One region of the uncultured Martelella sp. genome, then DNA from elsewhere that is predicted to be linked to it. Evidence: riboswitches for the same ligand, from Rfam matches in the RefSeq annotation. Region 1 holds a riboswitch; the other holds the start of a gene.
The links. Region 1 has a riboswitch for cobalamin ahead of metE (5-methyltetrahydropteroyltriglutamate--homocysteine S-methyltransferase). Riboswitches for the same ligand answer to the same signal wherever they lie in the genome.
Positions count from the first base shown of each region.

Region 1 (7,408 bases):
GTTCATCCCCATGCGGCCTGTGACGCCATGCATGATGATCCCGATACGATTGGTATCAGACATAGATTTCCTCCCATCAACTTGCTTATTACCTACCAGTTAGTAATAAGGTGGTCAAGGATGGGCAAGGGGAAAATTTAGGTGTTGGTTCGGAGCGTTCTGGAGGGCTATTGGAATGACGCGCGGATGTGACGCAAGGCGGTTTCTTCCTTCTCCGCGTCATCCTCGGGCTTGACCCGAGGATCCGAGCACCTGGTCCTACGACTGGCGTCTGCGGCTATCGTGAAGTCCTTGCAATGTCTTACTAAAAGTCCGCCATCGCTTCCCGCGACAATAATTGGATCCTCGGGTCAACCCCGAGGATGACGCCAGTAGGATGGGCCGGGGAAGCCTGAAAGCCAAAAGGCCAAAAAGAAAATCCTGGCGGAAGGGGAGGTAACGGGGCCTTCGGCGGAAATGAACTGACCGAAGGCCCCGTCCGCTCAAACCTTCTCGAACAGGTCGATCACCTTCATCTCCGGCACCAGAACCAGCCCCTTGTCGGTGATGCGGATTTCGGGGATGACGGAGAGCGGGATGAGGTTGAAGCCCATATAGGGGATGGAGCAGCCGGCTTCTTCCCATTCGAGCTTCAGCACCCGCACGGCATCGGCGACATCGTCAATGCGCTTGTCGGACAGAAGCCCGGCAATCGGCAGTTCGACCATGGCGCGGACCTTGCCTTCATCGACCACGCAGACGCCGCCCTGGCTTTCCTCGATGGCCCTGAGCGCCACCTGCATGTCGGCCTCATTGGTGCCGGCGATGATGATGTTGTGGCTGTCATGGCCGACGGAGGAGGCAACCGCGCCGCGTTTCAGCGAGAAGTCGGAAAGCAGGCCATGGGCGACATTGCCGTCGGACTTGCCGTGGCGCTCGATCACCGAGACGAAGCAGAGATTGTGCCGGTCGAAATGCTGCTGCCAGTCATTGGCATGTTCCAGTTCAATCGTGTCATGGACCAGCGTGATACCCGGCAGTTCGGTGCGGATGCAATGGGCGAGGACCCGCTCGGTCGGAAGATCCGGCGTCAGCTTGATCTCTTTCGGCAGCTTCACCGTGTGATAGGCAGCGTCTGGATAGCGGTAGCGCTCGGAAAGCGTTTCGTCGAGCAGCGATGTCACCTTTTCGTCCTCGACCACAAGCTCGCCGCCATACCAGGTGTTGACCGGCTTCAGCGTGTCGTCGAGCAGCACGATGTCGGCGCGCCTGCCGCCGCCAAGCCCGCCGATCTCGTCGCCCATGCCGAAGCGTGTTGCGCCGTGGAGCGAGCCCATCGACCATGCCTGTTCCGGCTTCATCCCGGCCTTGACGGCCTGACGCGTCACCCAGTCCTGGCCGAACATCAGCAGATCGTCGGCGTCGCGGTCGTCAGTGCACACCGCCACCCGCTTGTGCGAAGCGCCGAGTTCGGTCACGGCCTTGATCGCCTCCGGCAGCGAATGCCAGGGCGTGGTCGGCGGTCCACCGCGCAGGAAAATCCACACGCCGGCTTCCAGAAGGTCATTGGCGATCTCCCGATCGATGGCCTCGTGGGTATCGGTCACGCCGGCTGCCGCATAGGCGGCAACGAATTCGCGGCCGTAGACATGGCCGGAAACCGGGCGACCGCGCTTCAACGATTCGGCGATGATCGCATGCGAGCGTTCGTCGCTCATGGCCACCGGCACGAAGTCCATCTTTTCGCCAAGGGCGACGGCTTCCGGCCATTTGTCGAAGATCTTCGCGATCTTGTCCGGCGTCAGATCGCCGCCGGCCGTTTCCATTTCCGCGCTGGTGGCCGGGACCGTGCTCGGCACCGTCAGGAAGATCGACAGCGGGGCCTGGCGGGCATCTTCCAGCATCGCCTCCACGCCTGCCACATCCATGACATTGCCGATCTCGTGGCTGTCGCAGAAGATCGTCGTGGTGCCGTTCAAAAGCGCCGCCTCGGCATAGGCGCAGGCCGTCACCATGCTTGATTCGATATGAAGATGCGGGTCGACAAGGCCGGGCGCGACAATGCCGCCTTTGGCATCGTAAACGTCTGCCGCCTTGCCGCGATGGGCGCCGGCATGCTTCACTGCGGCGATGCGTCCGCCCGAAATCCACAGTTCCCGGTCATCCAGCATGCGTTCCGAATAGGTTGAAAGCACCCGCGCGCCGGTGATGACGATATCCGGATCGCTGCGGCCGGAAGCGACATCGGCAAGTTGCCGGGTCATGTCGGAAAGAGGAGAAACGGAAAAGCGTGTCAGCTTGCTCATGATGGGCTTTCATACTGGTCAATGTGCGTGCGGATCGGTCTGTTCATGCCGAAGAATCCGCCTGTGCCCGAAGCTAACGGCAGTGTGAAATGCGGTCCAGAGATTTCTTGAAAACGTCGTTTCAAGGCAGTTTTGCTGCGTTCAGCCCGCCGACCGTGCTTGGGCGATTGCTGATTCCAGCATGATCCTGTCGAGAATGCCCGGATAGACCGTCCGGCCGATCACATAGGACGGCGTGCCGTTGAATTGGAAGGCTTCGGCCTGGTGATAATTGCGGTCGAGCAGGTCGGAAATTTTCTTTTCGTTGTCTTTCACCGCCGCGGCAATGGCATCGAAATCAAGGCCCGCGTCGGTCAGCAGCGTTTCGACCCGTTCATGGGTCAGGCGCGCGCCTTTTGCCGTCATCAGCGTATCGAGCGCGGTTTCGTATTCACCAAGGGCGGCAGCGCCCTGAACGGCCTGCGCGGCATAAACGGAAACGTCGCCGAAAATCGGCCAGTCCTTCATCACCAGTTTGACATTGCCATCCCTGGCAACGACATCGCGCACCATCGGATAGTCACGCTTGCAATAGGTGCACTGGAAATCGAAATATTCGACCACGGTGACATCGCCGTCCGGATTGCCGAGGACGGGGGCATTCGGATCGGAAAACACGTTTTCCGGCGAGGGCTCATGGGCATATGCGCCGATCGGAAACAGCGCAAGGCCCGAGCCTGCAAGCATGCCTTTCAAAATGGTGCGGCGGTCCGTCATGCCGGTCTCCTTGATTCTGATCCGGCTTAGTATAGGGGACGGCGCCATCCTGCCACCCATCAATTTTGCGAGAGCGCACCCTCCTCAAACGCGAGTGTGCCGCCGGCCCCAAAAGGGCCGGGGCGTTTTGCAAGGCCGTTCAGCCGCGCAGGGCTTTTGCGGCTTCGACCATATTGACCAGCGCCGGTTTGACCTCGGCCCAGCCGCGGGTCTTCAGGCCGCAATCGGGATTGATCCAGATCTGACGGTCATCGAGCCGCTTGCGGGCGAGCGACAGCAGTTCGGTCATCTCGCCCGTTGCAGGAATGCGGGGCGAGTGGATGTCATAAACACCGGGCCCGATTTCGCTTGGATATTCGAAGGCGGTGAAGACATCGAGCAGTTCCATCTTCGAGCGCGAGGTCTCGATGGAAATCACATCCGTATCCATCGCTGCAATCGCATCGATGATGTCGTTGAACTCCGAATAGCACATATGGGTGTGGATCTGGGTTTCATCCGCAACCCCCGAGGACGAAAGCCTGAAGGCGTCGATGGCCCAGTCGAGATAGGTCTTCCACTCCGATTTGCGCAGCGGCAGGCCCTCGCGCAGGGCGGCTTCGTCAATCTGGATGATGGCAGCGCCTGCCGTTTCCAGATCGACAACCTCATCGCGGATGGCAAGCGCGATCTGGGCGCAGGTCTGCGAACGGGGGATATCGTCGCGCACGAACGACCAGTTGAGGATGGTGACCGGCCCCGTCAGCATGCCCTTGACCGGCTTTTCGGTCTTCGACTGCGCAAACCGCCACCAGTCGACCGTCATCGGCGCGGGCCGGGAGACATCGCCGAAGATCACCGGCGGGCGGACATAGCGCGAGCCGTAGCTCTGCACCCAGCCATGCTTGGTGAAGGCGAAGCCGGAGAGTTTTTCGCCGAAATACTGGACCATGTCATTGCGCTCGAATTCGCCATGAACCAGCACGTCGAGGCCGATGTCTTCCTGAAAGCGGATCGCCTTTTCCGTCTCGGTCTGAAGAAAGCCGTCATAGGCCGCCCGGTCGAGATCGCCGCGATTGAAGGCGGCGCGGGACTTGCGGACCTCGCTGGTCTGCGGGAAGGAACCGATTGTCGTCGTCGGAAACAGCGGCAGTCCAAGCTTCTTGCGCTGAAGGGCAATGCGGTCGGAAAAGCGGCTTTTGCGGCGGCGGTCGTTTTCGCCGACGGCGGCAAGCCGGGCGGCAACCGCATCATTGTGGACGCGCGGCGAACGGCTGCGTGCGGCAAGGGCGTTGCCGGCAGCCGCAAGCGCCTCGTCAATCGCTTCGCCGCCAAGCCCGCGGGCCAGGGCGGAAAGCTCTTCGAGCTTCTGGATCGCGAAGGACAGCCAGCTTTTCAGCTCCGGATCGAGTTCGGTTTCCAGCGCGACATCGATCGGCACATGGAGAAGCGAGCAGGACGGGGCGATTTGAACCTTGTCCGCACCGCGCGCCTCGATCACCGGCCGCAGCTGCTCGAGAAGTGCAGGAAGGTCTGCCCGCCAGATGTTGCGTCCGTCGATGACGCCAAGCGAAAGCACCTGTTCGGGCGCGACCTTTGCGAGAATGCCCTCCAGCGCATCAGGTGCACGTTTGAGATCGAAATGCAGACCGGCAACGGGCAGGTTCAGTGCCGTCTGTGCATTGTCGCCGAGATCGCCGAAATAGCTGGCGAGCATCAGCTTCAGCGCCGGCACGGCCTTGGTGAGGGCGTCATAGGCGTTTTCAAAAGCAGCACGCTCATCGTTCGTCAGGTCGAGCACCAGCGCGGGTTCGTCGATCTGCACCCATTCTGCGCCTGCTTCATGGAGCCTGCTGAGCAGCTCGGTATAGACCGGCAGAAGACGGGACAGCAGCGTGACCGGCTCGAAATCGGATCCCCGCGCCTTGGCGAGCTTCAGGAAGGTGACGGGGCCGAGAATGACCGGACGCGTTTCGATGCCCAGCGCCTTGGCTTCAAGGTAGTGATCGACCGGCTTGGTCGAGGACAGCGCAAAGGTCTGATCTTCCGTCAGTTCGGGCACGAGATAGTGGTAGTTGGTGTCGAACCACTTGGTCATTTCCAGCGCGCGAACGTCGCGCCCGTGTCCGGCATGGCCGCAACCGGCATCGTCTGCGCTCGTCTGTGCGCCGCGCGCCATGGCAAAATAGGTTTCAAGCGAGACGTCACCGCCGGTCCAGCCATATTCCTGCGGAATTGCGCCGACCATGACCGCGGTGTCGAGAACGTGGTCGTAGAGCGAGAAATCATTCGACGGGATCACATCGATCCCTTTTTCCTGTTGCAGGCGCCAGTTCTTGCGGCGCAGATGTTCGGCCGTATCGAGAAGTTCGGCAGTGCCGGATTTGCCGGACCAGCAGGATTCCAGCGCGAATTTCAGTTCACGTCGTGCGCCGATGCGCGGAAAGCCGAGGCTTGCGACGGCAGGTTTCGTATTTGGCATTTCATACCCCAGACAAAGTTGGGGGCATGGGTTGGCGGAAAGCATGAGAAAACACCGCGGGAGCGACCTCCCACGCCGGTTTCGCAGCACCACCGGGACACCCCGCCCGTGGACAGTTACAAGGCTCTGGCAGGTCTCCTGGCTTGCGGGTCGGCGCGCCTTTCCGTCTTCCCGGTTTCCCAGTGACGATGTGGAAAGGCACTCTCCGCTTACAGTTGCGGGGGCAGCTCCGGAATTGCCGCTGACAATGACGTCGCACAGCGCACCGGATTCCCTCTTGGCGCGGGGATGGGCATCAACCCATCACAGCGAACCAGAGCGGATGCAGTGTTATCCGGCCGGTACCGATTGTCAATTGATATAAAGATATATTTATATAATTAATTCGTTATGTCATTACGGGTGTCTTTCGGGACTTTGGTCTATGTGGTCGGTCGCCGAATGCGCAAAACTCTGGCGAAAAGTTCGCGCATATTGCCGGTTAGGCGTTTCGCACGATGCCTGAAAAAGGCTAAAAGGCGAGCGGGAAGACGGTCGGTTTGTGCGCAATTCTCAGCGTGGGGCGACCGAGAGCAACAGGGAAGACGGAACATCATGGCAAATGTCGCAGAAACGATCATTCTCAACGACGGCTGGACGGCGACGTGCGACGACGCAGACATCGCAGTCGAACTGAACGTTCCGGGCGATGTTCATTCCGCCCTGCTTGCCGCAGGCAAGATCGAAGATCCCTACTGGCGCGACAATGAAACCCTGACCGACTGGGTGCACCGTTCGCTCTGGACCGCAAAACGGTCGTTCAATCTGGAAAGTATGGACAACGGGCACTTCACGCTGCGTTTCGAAAGCGTCGATTGCCTTGCCGAAGTGCGCGTCAACGGCAAACCGGTCGGGCACTGCGAGAGCCAGTTCCTGCGCTATGACTTCGACGTCACCGGTTTTTTGCGCGAAGGCGAAAACCTCATCGAAGTGACATTCCTGTCCAATTCCCTGGAAGCGGCAAAAAGGGCGGAAAACTCCGATTTCCCGATGCCGTTTTCGACCAACAGCCGCATCGGTCACCTGAATTTCCTGCGCAAGACGCAGTGCCATGGCGGCTGGGACTGGGGGATCGCGCTGTGCCCGCTCGGTTTTTACGGCGATATCGCGCTTGTGCGCACCGGATCGGTCCGCCTCGATGATGTTGCCATCCGTCAGCGTCACGAAGATGGCGCGGTTGAACTGGATGTGACACTCCACGCCTTTGCCTTCGCGCCGGCGGTTGAAGATGCCATTGTGGAAATCGATGGCCACCGGGCAACTGCAACGCTGCATGCCTTTCCCGGTGAAAACCGTGTGACCGTGACGGCCCGGGTGGAAAACCCGCGCCTGTGGTGGCCGGCCGGTCATGGCGAGCAGGCATTCTATGACCTGTCCGTTTCGCTTGGCGGCCAGACACGGGATTTCCGCATCGGCTTGCGTGATGTCGCGTTGCTGACCGACGAGGACGAGATCGGCAACCGCTTTGCGTTCAAGGTCAACGGCCGCGAGATCTTCATGAAGGGCGCCAACTGGATCCCCGGCGACGCGCTACCCGAACGCGCCACGCCTGAACAGGTGCGCGACCTTCTGCAGTCGGCAGTCGACGCCAATATGAACATGATCCGCATCTGGGGCGGCGGGCAGTATGAGGCCGACTGGTTCTATGAACTGTGCGACGAACTCGGCCTGATGATCTGGCACGATTTCATGTTCGCCTGCAATCTCTACCCCGCTCATGAGCGGCACTGGCTCGATCTGGTGCGCAACGAGGCGCGCCAGCAATTGCGCAGGCTTTCGCGTTTTGCGGCAATGGCACTGTGGTGCGGCGACAACGAACTGGTCGGCGCCCTGACCTGGTACAAGGAGAGCCTTGAGAACCGCGACC
Region 1 covers NZ_CAXXFM010000001.1:2,194,872-2,202,279, forward strand. The annotation lists gene ACHZCU_RS10295 (Gfo/Idh/MocA family oxidoreductase) at 1-63, opposite strand, end outside; gene ACHZCU_RS10300 (adenine deaminase C-terminal domain-containing protein) at 483-2,285, opposite strand; gene ACHZCU_RS10305 (DsbA family protein) at 2,427-3,041, opposite strand; gene metE (5-methyltetrahydropteroyltriglutamate--homocysteine S-methyltransferase) at 3,181-5,502, opposite strand; cobalamin riboswitch at 5,613-5,835, opposite strand; gene ACHZCU_RS10315 (glycoside hydrolase family 2 protein) at 6,097-7,408, shown strand, end outside.

Region 2 (7,408 bases), 780 kb from region 1:
ACTGTTTGCCCCGCAGGGCGGCGATCCGGCGGGCGAGACAGTCAACGAGGACGCGAACGCGGCTGCACCGGCTCAGTAAAGCTCACATCGAGCAAAACGACGTGTCCGCTCTGGACTTTGTGCCGTCTTTGCAGCTAAGTCATGGGCCCGGAAGGGCGGCATGGCGGCCCTTCGCGCTATTTTTCCGCCGCAACGGCGCCTGAAAAGCCGAGGAGCGAACGGCGATGCCGAAGACCGATATCGCAACACGGGTCTACGACCATAGCTGGAAGCTCGACCCGATTATCCGCAGTCTGCTGGATACGGATTTCTACAAACTCCTGATGCTGCAGATGATCTGGAAACTCTATCCGGACGTCAATGCGACATTCTCGGTGATCAATCGCACGACCTCGGTGCGTCTGGCCGACGAGATCGACGAGGGCGAGTTGCGCGACCAGCTCGACCATGCGCGCGAGATCAGGTTGACCAAGAAGGAAATGATCTGGCTTGCCGGTAACTCGTTTTACGGCCGCTCTCAGATCTTCGAGCCGGAATTTCTGACCTGGCTCGCCAATTTCCGCCTGCCGGAATATGAACTCACCAAACGCGATGGCCAGTATCAGCTCGATTTTCACGGCCGCTGGATGGAAACCACGATGTGGGAGATTCCAGCGCTTTGCATCATCAACGAGCTGCGCTCCCGTTCGGCCCTGAAGGACCTCGGGCTGTTCACCGTCGATGTCACCTATGCCCGCGCCAAGGCCAAGATGTGGGCCAAGGTCGAGCGGCTGGCAGCTCTCGATGGCCTGAAAATCTCCGATTTCGGCACACGGCGGCGCCATTCCTTCCTGTGGCAGCGCTGGTGCGTGGAAGCGTTGAAGGAGGGCATTGGCCCGGCCTTTACCGGCACCTCAAATGTGCTTCTGGCCATGGATACCGATCTGGAAGCCGTCGGCACCAATGCCCATGAGCTGCCGATGGTCGCAGCCGCCCTTGCCGAAACCGACGAGCAACTGGCCGCAGCGCCCTACAAGGTGATGCAGGACTGGAACAAGCTTTACGGCGGCAACCTGCTGATTGCGCTGCCCGATGCCTATGGCACCACGGCGTTTTTGCGCAATGCGCCCGAATGGGTTGCCGACTGGACCGGCTTTCGCCCCGACAGCGCCCCGCCGATCGAAGGCGGCGAGAAGATCATCGACTGGTGGAAGAAGATGGGCCGCGATCCGCGCGAGAAAATCCTGATCTTTTCCGACGGGCTGGACGTGGATGCGATCATCGAGGCCTACAAGCATTTTCAGGGCCGCGTGCGCATGAGCTTCGGCTGGGGCACCAACCTCACCAATGACTTCATCGGCTGCGCGCCGCACCGCGTCGGCGGGCTGAAGCCGATCTCCGTCGTCTGCAAGGTGACGGACGCCAATGGCCGCCCGGCCGTCAAGCTTTCCGACAATCCGCAAAAGGCGACCGGCGACCCGAAGGAAGTCGAACGCTATCTGAAATTCTTCGGCTCGGAAGACATGTTCGACCAGCCTGTGCTGGTGTGAAACCCCGACCTGTGGCCGAAAAGCAATACCCGGATTTGTTCGTACAAATCACGGGGTTGGCTGCGTTGACACCGCGGATGCGCGCCGCATAGATTGCGCGCGGATCAGGTTCCGTTCGCAAGAACGGATGAAAAGGGAACACGGGACAGGGCGCTTGCCCCAGGCCGTGGCTGCCCCCGCAACTGTAGCCGCAGAGCCGTTTCCATGACGTCACTGGATTGATCCGGGAAGACGGAAACAATGGCGATGACGCGGAAGCCAGGAGACCTGCCCGATCCCGTCACCCTTGCCGGAACACGGGGTTCTTGTTTTGGCGCGGTCTGCCGTCGCGGTGACATTTCGAAACGATGTTGCCGCCGACGGGACAGGATCGCGACCGGGTGTTTCCGCGTCAAAAGCTGTTGTCCCCGACGGGCTTTTTCGGCCGGCGTCATGCCGGCCGCCTTGGGGACATGGAATGAACAAATCTCTGCTTGCGGCCTCCGCCGCGCTTTTGGCCTTGGTACCGGCACAGCAGGTGCTGGCGCAGGACGCCGCGCCTTTCGACGATGTCGTGACCGAGCTTGAACCGGTCTATGTGACCACGCCTTTGCGCCGGCCTTCGACGATCACGCAATCAACCTCCACCGTGACGGTGATCGATGAGGAAGATATTGCAAAATCCGCAGCGCCCGACCTGCCGTCGCTTCTGCGGAAATATCCGGGCGTCAACATCACCACCAATGGCGGGCAGGGCGCGCAGGCCTCGGTGACGCTGCGCTCTGCTCGTGCCAACCAGACACTGGTTTTGGTGGATGGTATGCGCGTCGCATCGGCAACCACCGGCACGGCCTACCTTTCCAATATTCCTCTGAGCGCGGTCAACCGGATCGAGGTCGTTGAAGGTGCACATTCGGCGCAATGGGGCGCGGATGCGATCGGCGGTGTCATCAACATCATCACCAGAGATGGTTCATTCTGTGAAAACGGAAAAAATGTCTGTACGACCGTTGAGACGGGCGTGACATGGCCGTGGGGCGGTTTTGCCAATGGCACTGTGCGCGGCAGTACTGCGGACGGGGTCGATTTCAATGTCGGTCTCGGTATTCTCGGGACCGAAGGGTATAACTTCACCACGCCCGCAAGCGGCCTGATCGAGCCTGATGACGATGGGTTCCTGCAGGGTTCGTTCAATTATGCGCTGTCGAAGGACTTTCTCTGGGGCCGACTCTACACAGATGGGTTCTACGCCCGTTCCAACCCACATTTCGATGGCGCTTCCAGCTGGGGCCCCGGCGCGAACCAGTCCCTGCAGACCAATGCCGGCTTCAAGGTCGGCGCCGAGATCGACCACGGCGAGGACTGGTCCTCCGTCTTCGAGATTTATTCCGCTCTCGATTACAACAAGACCTTTCTCAAGGGCGACGCTACCTATAACAGCGATTTCGATACGACGCGGTATGGCTTGAATGCCAGCACGACCAAGGAATTCGTGACAGGCGACCTGTTCAGCAGCCTGACCTTCGGCGGGGAGGCTTACGAGGAGCATGTCAGTTCCTCGACGGACTATTCAAAATCCAGCCGCGCCATTGGCGCGGTCTATACGCAGTATTCGCTGGAATGGGAGGCGCTCGATCTTAATGCCGGGTTGCGTTACGACGCCAACGAGGATTTCGGCGGCGCTTTGACCTATAATGTCGGTGTCGGCTACGAGCTTATCGAGGGTCTGACTGCGCGGGCATCCTTTGCCACCGGTTTCCGCGCGCCGGATTTCAATCAGCTTTATTATCCAGGATATTTCGGTTCTTATGTCGGCAATCCCGATCTCGATCCGGAACGGTCCAAATCCTATGAGGTTGGCCTCAATTGGGCGGCGTCGGATACAAGCAGTGTTGATCTCGTCTGGTATCAGACCTTCATTGACGACATGATTGACTACACCAGCGACTTTTCGACCTATACGAATATCGACAAGGCGAAGATTTCCGGCGTGCGGGCGGTCTGGTCGCAGGCGCTCATGGATGACCGGCTCGGTCTTGATTTCGGCTTCGAATATCGCCTGCCGAAGGATGAGACTGACGACCAGTATATCGCCAATCAGAACCGTCTGAAGCTGACGGCAGCCGCAAGCTGGCAGGCAACCGAGGCGCTCAATCTCAATGCCGATATCGAATATGTCGGCAGCCGCTGGACCAATACGGCAAGCTATAATCCCCAGCTTGGCGATTACACGCTGGTCAATGTCTCGGCGCTCTACGACATCGATCAGGCCGCCCGCGTCAAGTTCGCAGTCGAGAACCTGTTCGATGAAGACTATGAGACCGCCTACGGCTATAATGCGCCCGGCACCACGGTGACGCTTTCCTATCAAAGGACGTTCTAGATGATGCGGTCGGCGCGGTCGGCTCGAACAATGCTGTCTGTCAAAACCGCCTGCGCCGGCCTCCTTTGCCTGTTTTCTGCCGTTCCTTCGGCTCTTGCGCTCGATGAAGGAGACGCACCGGCCCGTGTGGTCTCGATCAATCTGTGCACCGATCAGATGGCGATGGCGCTTGCGGGCGAGGGGCAGCTCATTTCCATATCGGCCCTTGCGGTCGATCCGGCCGTCTCCGCCATGGCGGAAGAGGCCGCGGCCTATCCGCTCAATCACGGGCAGGCGGAGGAAGTGTTCCTTCTGAAACCGGATCTGGTGCTGGCCGGCAGCTATACCACCCGCGAGACGGTCAATCTCCTGAAACGGCTCGGTGTCCCCGTTGCCGAATTCGCGCCGGAGGCCTCGCTTGAGGATGTGCGCGAAAATCTTCTGCGCATGGGCCATCTTCTGGGGCGCGAGGCGGCGGCCGAACGGATTGTCGCGGACATGGATGAAATCCGCGCAGCCCTGCTGGAACAGCCGGCAAGCGACAAGACCGCAGCGCTTTATTATGCCAATGGCTACACCTCGGGCGAGGGCACGCTTGCCGGCGATATCGTTGCCGATGCGGGGCTCGACAATATCGGTATTTCCGCCGGCATCGATGGTCTTGGCCGCCTGCCGCTCGAACGCCTGATCATGGCGGCGCCCGAGGTTATCATCGGCGGCGACAGCGGCTATGATGCACCCGCCCTGGCCGAGGCGCCGTTTGCCCATCCCGCCTTTCGCGCAGCGGCTGAAAAGGCAGAACTCATTGATCTTCCCAGCCGTCTGACGATCTGCGGCGGGCCGTTCAATCTTGACGCAATCGCCCGCCTCAGAAATGGCGTGGCCAAGGGCAACGGACATGAGTGAACAGCGTCGCTATTACCTGCTTCTCGCCGGTCTTGGCGTGCTCGTGAGCCTGCTTTTTCTGGCGTCTTTGACGGTCGGTCCCGCCGGTTTCGGGTTCCGGGCGGCATTGTCGGGGCTTTTCAGCCGGGATGCGGGCGCGATTGCGCTGATCATGCAGGAGATCAGGCTGCCGCGCGCGCTGCTCGGGTTCACCATCGGGGCAACGCTCGGCCTTTCGGGCGCGGTGCTGCAGGGCTATCTGCGCAATCCGCTGGCCGAACCCGGCCTGCTCGGCGTTTCGGCGTCGGCCTCGCTCGGCGCGGTGATCGCGATCTATACCGGGCTTTCGGCGTTGTTTGTGCTGGCCTTGCCGGTTCTGGCGCTTGTCTTCGCCTTTGCCTCGGTGGTGCTGGTGCGGTTTCTTGCCGGCGGCGGTGCGCGCAGTCTTTCCATTATTCTTGCCGGTGTCGCGGTCACCAGTTTTGCCGCCGCCATGACCTCGCTTGCGCTCAACCTTTCGCCCAACCCCTTCGCCGCCACGGAAATCATGTTCTGGATGCTGGGTTCGCTGGCCGATCGCTCGATGCTGCAGTTCTGGCTCTCCATCCCGTTCATGGCGTTCGGCTGGGTGCTGCTGTTTTCCGCAGCCCGTGCGCTCGATGCCATGATCCTCGGGCATGATGCGGCCGTCAGTCTCGGCCATGCGCCGAAGACCACCGAACGGCAGGTGATCTGGGGTGTGGCCGCAAGTGTTGGTGCGGCAACGGCCGTTTCCGGCGCAATCGGCTTCGTCGGGCTTGTGGTCCCGCATCTGCTGCGCCCGCTTGTCGGGTCCTTGCCCTCGCGCCTTCTGCCGGCCAGCGCGCTCGGCGGTGCCGCTGTCCTGCTGGCCGCCGATGTCGCCGTCCGGCTGATCGCGCCGGAGCGGGATTTGAAGATCGGGGTCGTGACCGCCCTGATCGGCGCGCCCTTTTTCCTGTGGCTGATCTACAAGACACGCCGGGAGTTGATTTGATGTTGCTGGAGGCTGACAAGCTCACTGTCCGCATCGGCGGGCGCGCGATTGTCGACAATGTCGCCTTTTCGGTCGGCCATGGCGAACTCGTTGGCCTGATCGGGCCGAACGGTGCGGGAAAGTCGACGCTGCTGAGGGCCTGCCTCGGGCTGATCGAGGCATCCGGCGATGTCAGTCTGTTGCAGACGCCGCTGGCGCAGATGACGCCGCTGCAGCGCGCGCGGGTGGTGGCCTATCTGCCGCAGGATCACGAAATTGCCTGGGCCGTTGCGGTGCGGCGCGTCGTGGGGCTTGGGCGCCAGCCCTGGCGGGAGAGCGGCGAGGCCGGGGGACAGATCGTCGCCCGCGCCATGGAGCGCATGGGGGTCGATACGCTTGCCGAGCGCCGCGCCGATACGCTGTCGGGTGGCGAGCGCGCGCGGGTGCTGATTGCCCGCGCTCTGGCCCAGACCACGCCGCTGCTTGTGGCCGACGAACCCGTCGCGGGCCTTGATCCCGCCCACCAGATTGCGCTGATGGAGGTCTTCGTCTCGCTGCTGCGCGAGGGCCGGTCGGTGGTCTGCTCGTTGCATGATCTGGGGCTTGCCGCGCGCTGGTGTACCCGTCTGGTGATGCTGTCGGAAGGCCGCGTGGTGGCGGAGGGAACACCCGAAACCGTGCTGACGGCGGAAAATCTGCGTCGGGTCTATGGTGTGGAGGCCTTTTTCGGCCATGCGGATGGCGGACCGGTGGTCATGCCGACCGGCCTTTCGGGCAAATAGAACTTTTGCGTTACCTGCCATGCACAAACTCTTGCCAAGCGCCATTGCGCGCGGTGTCCGATTTCGCTAAGAAACCGCAGCTTTCCGGCTTCAGCTCCGGTCGCGACCTGAGCCGGCCGTCGATCGGAACCCGGCGGAAATGTCATGGTGTTGCGTCCGCCATCGCTTTTGGACGTTCTTGAAGTCGAGTGTTGGAATATGGCCCGCATTGTCATGAAGTTCGGCGGCACGTCCGTCGCCAATATCGAGCGAATCCGCAATGTGGCCCGTCATGTCAAACGCGAGGTCGATGCCGGCCACGAGGTTGCCGTCGTCGTGTCCGCCATGGCCGGCAAGACCAATGAACTGGTCGAATGGACCCGCGAAGCCTCGCCGATGCATGACGCGCGTGAATATGACGTGGTCGTCTCGTCCGGCGAACAGGTCACCTCGGGGCTGCTGGCGATCGTGTTGCAGTCGATGGGCGTCAATGCGCGCTCCTGGCAGGGCTGGCAGTTGCCGATCAGAACCGACAGCACCCATGGCGCCGCCCGTATCGATGATATTGACGGTTCGGATATCGTCAAACGCATGGGTGAGGGCCAGGTCGCCGTCTGCGCCGGTTTTCAGGGTATCGGCCCGGATAACCGGATTGCGACACTCGGTCGCGGCGGCTCCGATACCTCCGCTGTCGCGGTCGCTGCCGCCGTGAAGGCCGATCGCTGCGATATCTACACCGATGTCGATGGCGTCTACACCACCGATCCGCGCGTCGAGCCGAAGGCAAAACGCATGAAGAAGGTGGCATTCGAGGAAATGCTGGAGATGGCCTCGCTCGGCGCCAAGGTGCTGCAGGTGCGTTCGGTCGAACTGGCGATGGTTCATAAAGTGCGCACAT
Region 2 covers NZ_CAXXFM010000001.1:1,411,241-1,418,648, reverse strand. The annotation lists gene ACHZCU_RS06755 (hypothetical protein) at 1-79, shown strand, start outside; gene pncB (nicotinate phosphoribosyltransferase) at 225-1,529, shown strand; cobalamin riboswitch at 1,619-1,819, shown strand; gene ACHZCU_RS06745 (TonB-dependent receptor domain-containing protein) at 1,987-3,891, shown strand; gene ACHZCU_RS06740 (ABC transporter substrate-binding protein) at 3,922-4,776, shown strand; gene ACHZCU_RS06735 (iron ABC transporter permease) at 4,769-5,770, shown strand; gene ACHZCU_RS06730 (ABC transporter ATP-binding protein) at 5,770-6,531, shown strand; gene ACHZCU_RS06725 (aspartate kinase) at 6,730-7,408, shown strand, end outside.
Region 2: it holds a riboswitch for cobalamin, as region 1 does, so the genes downstream of both, ACHZCU_RS06745 (TonB-dependent receptor domain-containing protein) here and metE (5-methyltetrahydropteroyltriglutamate--homocysteine S-methyltransferase) in region 1, are expected to answer to the same signal.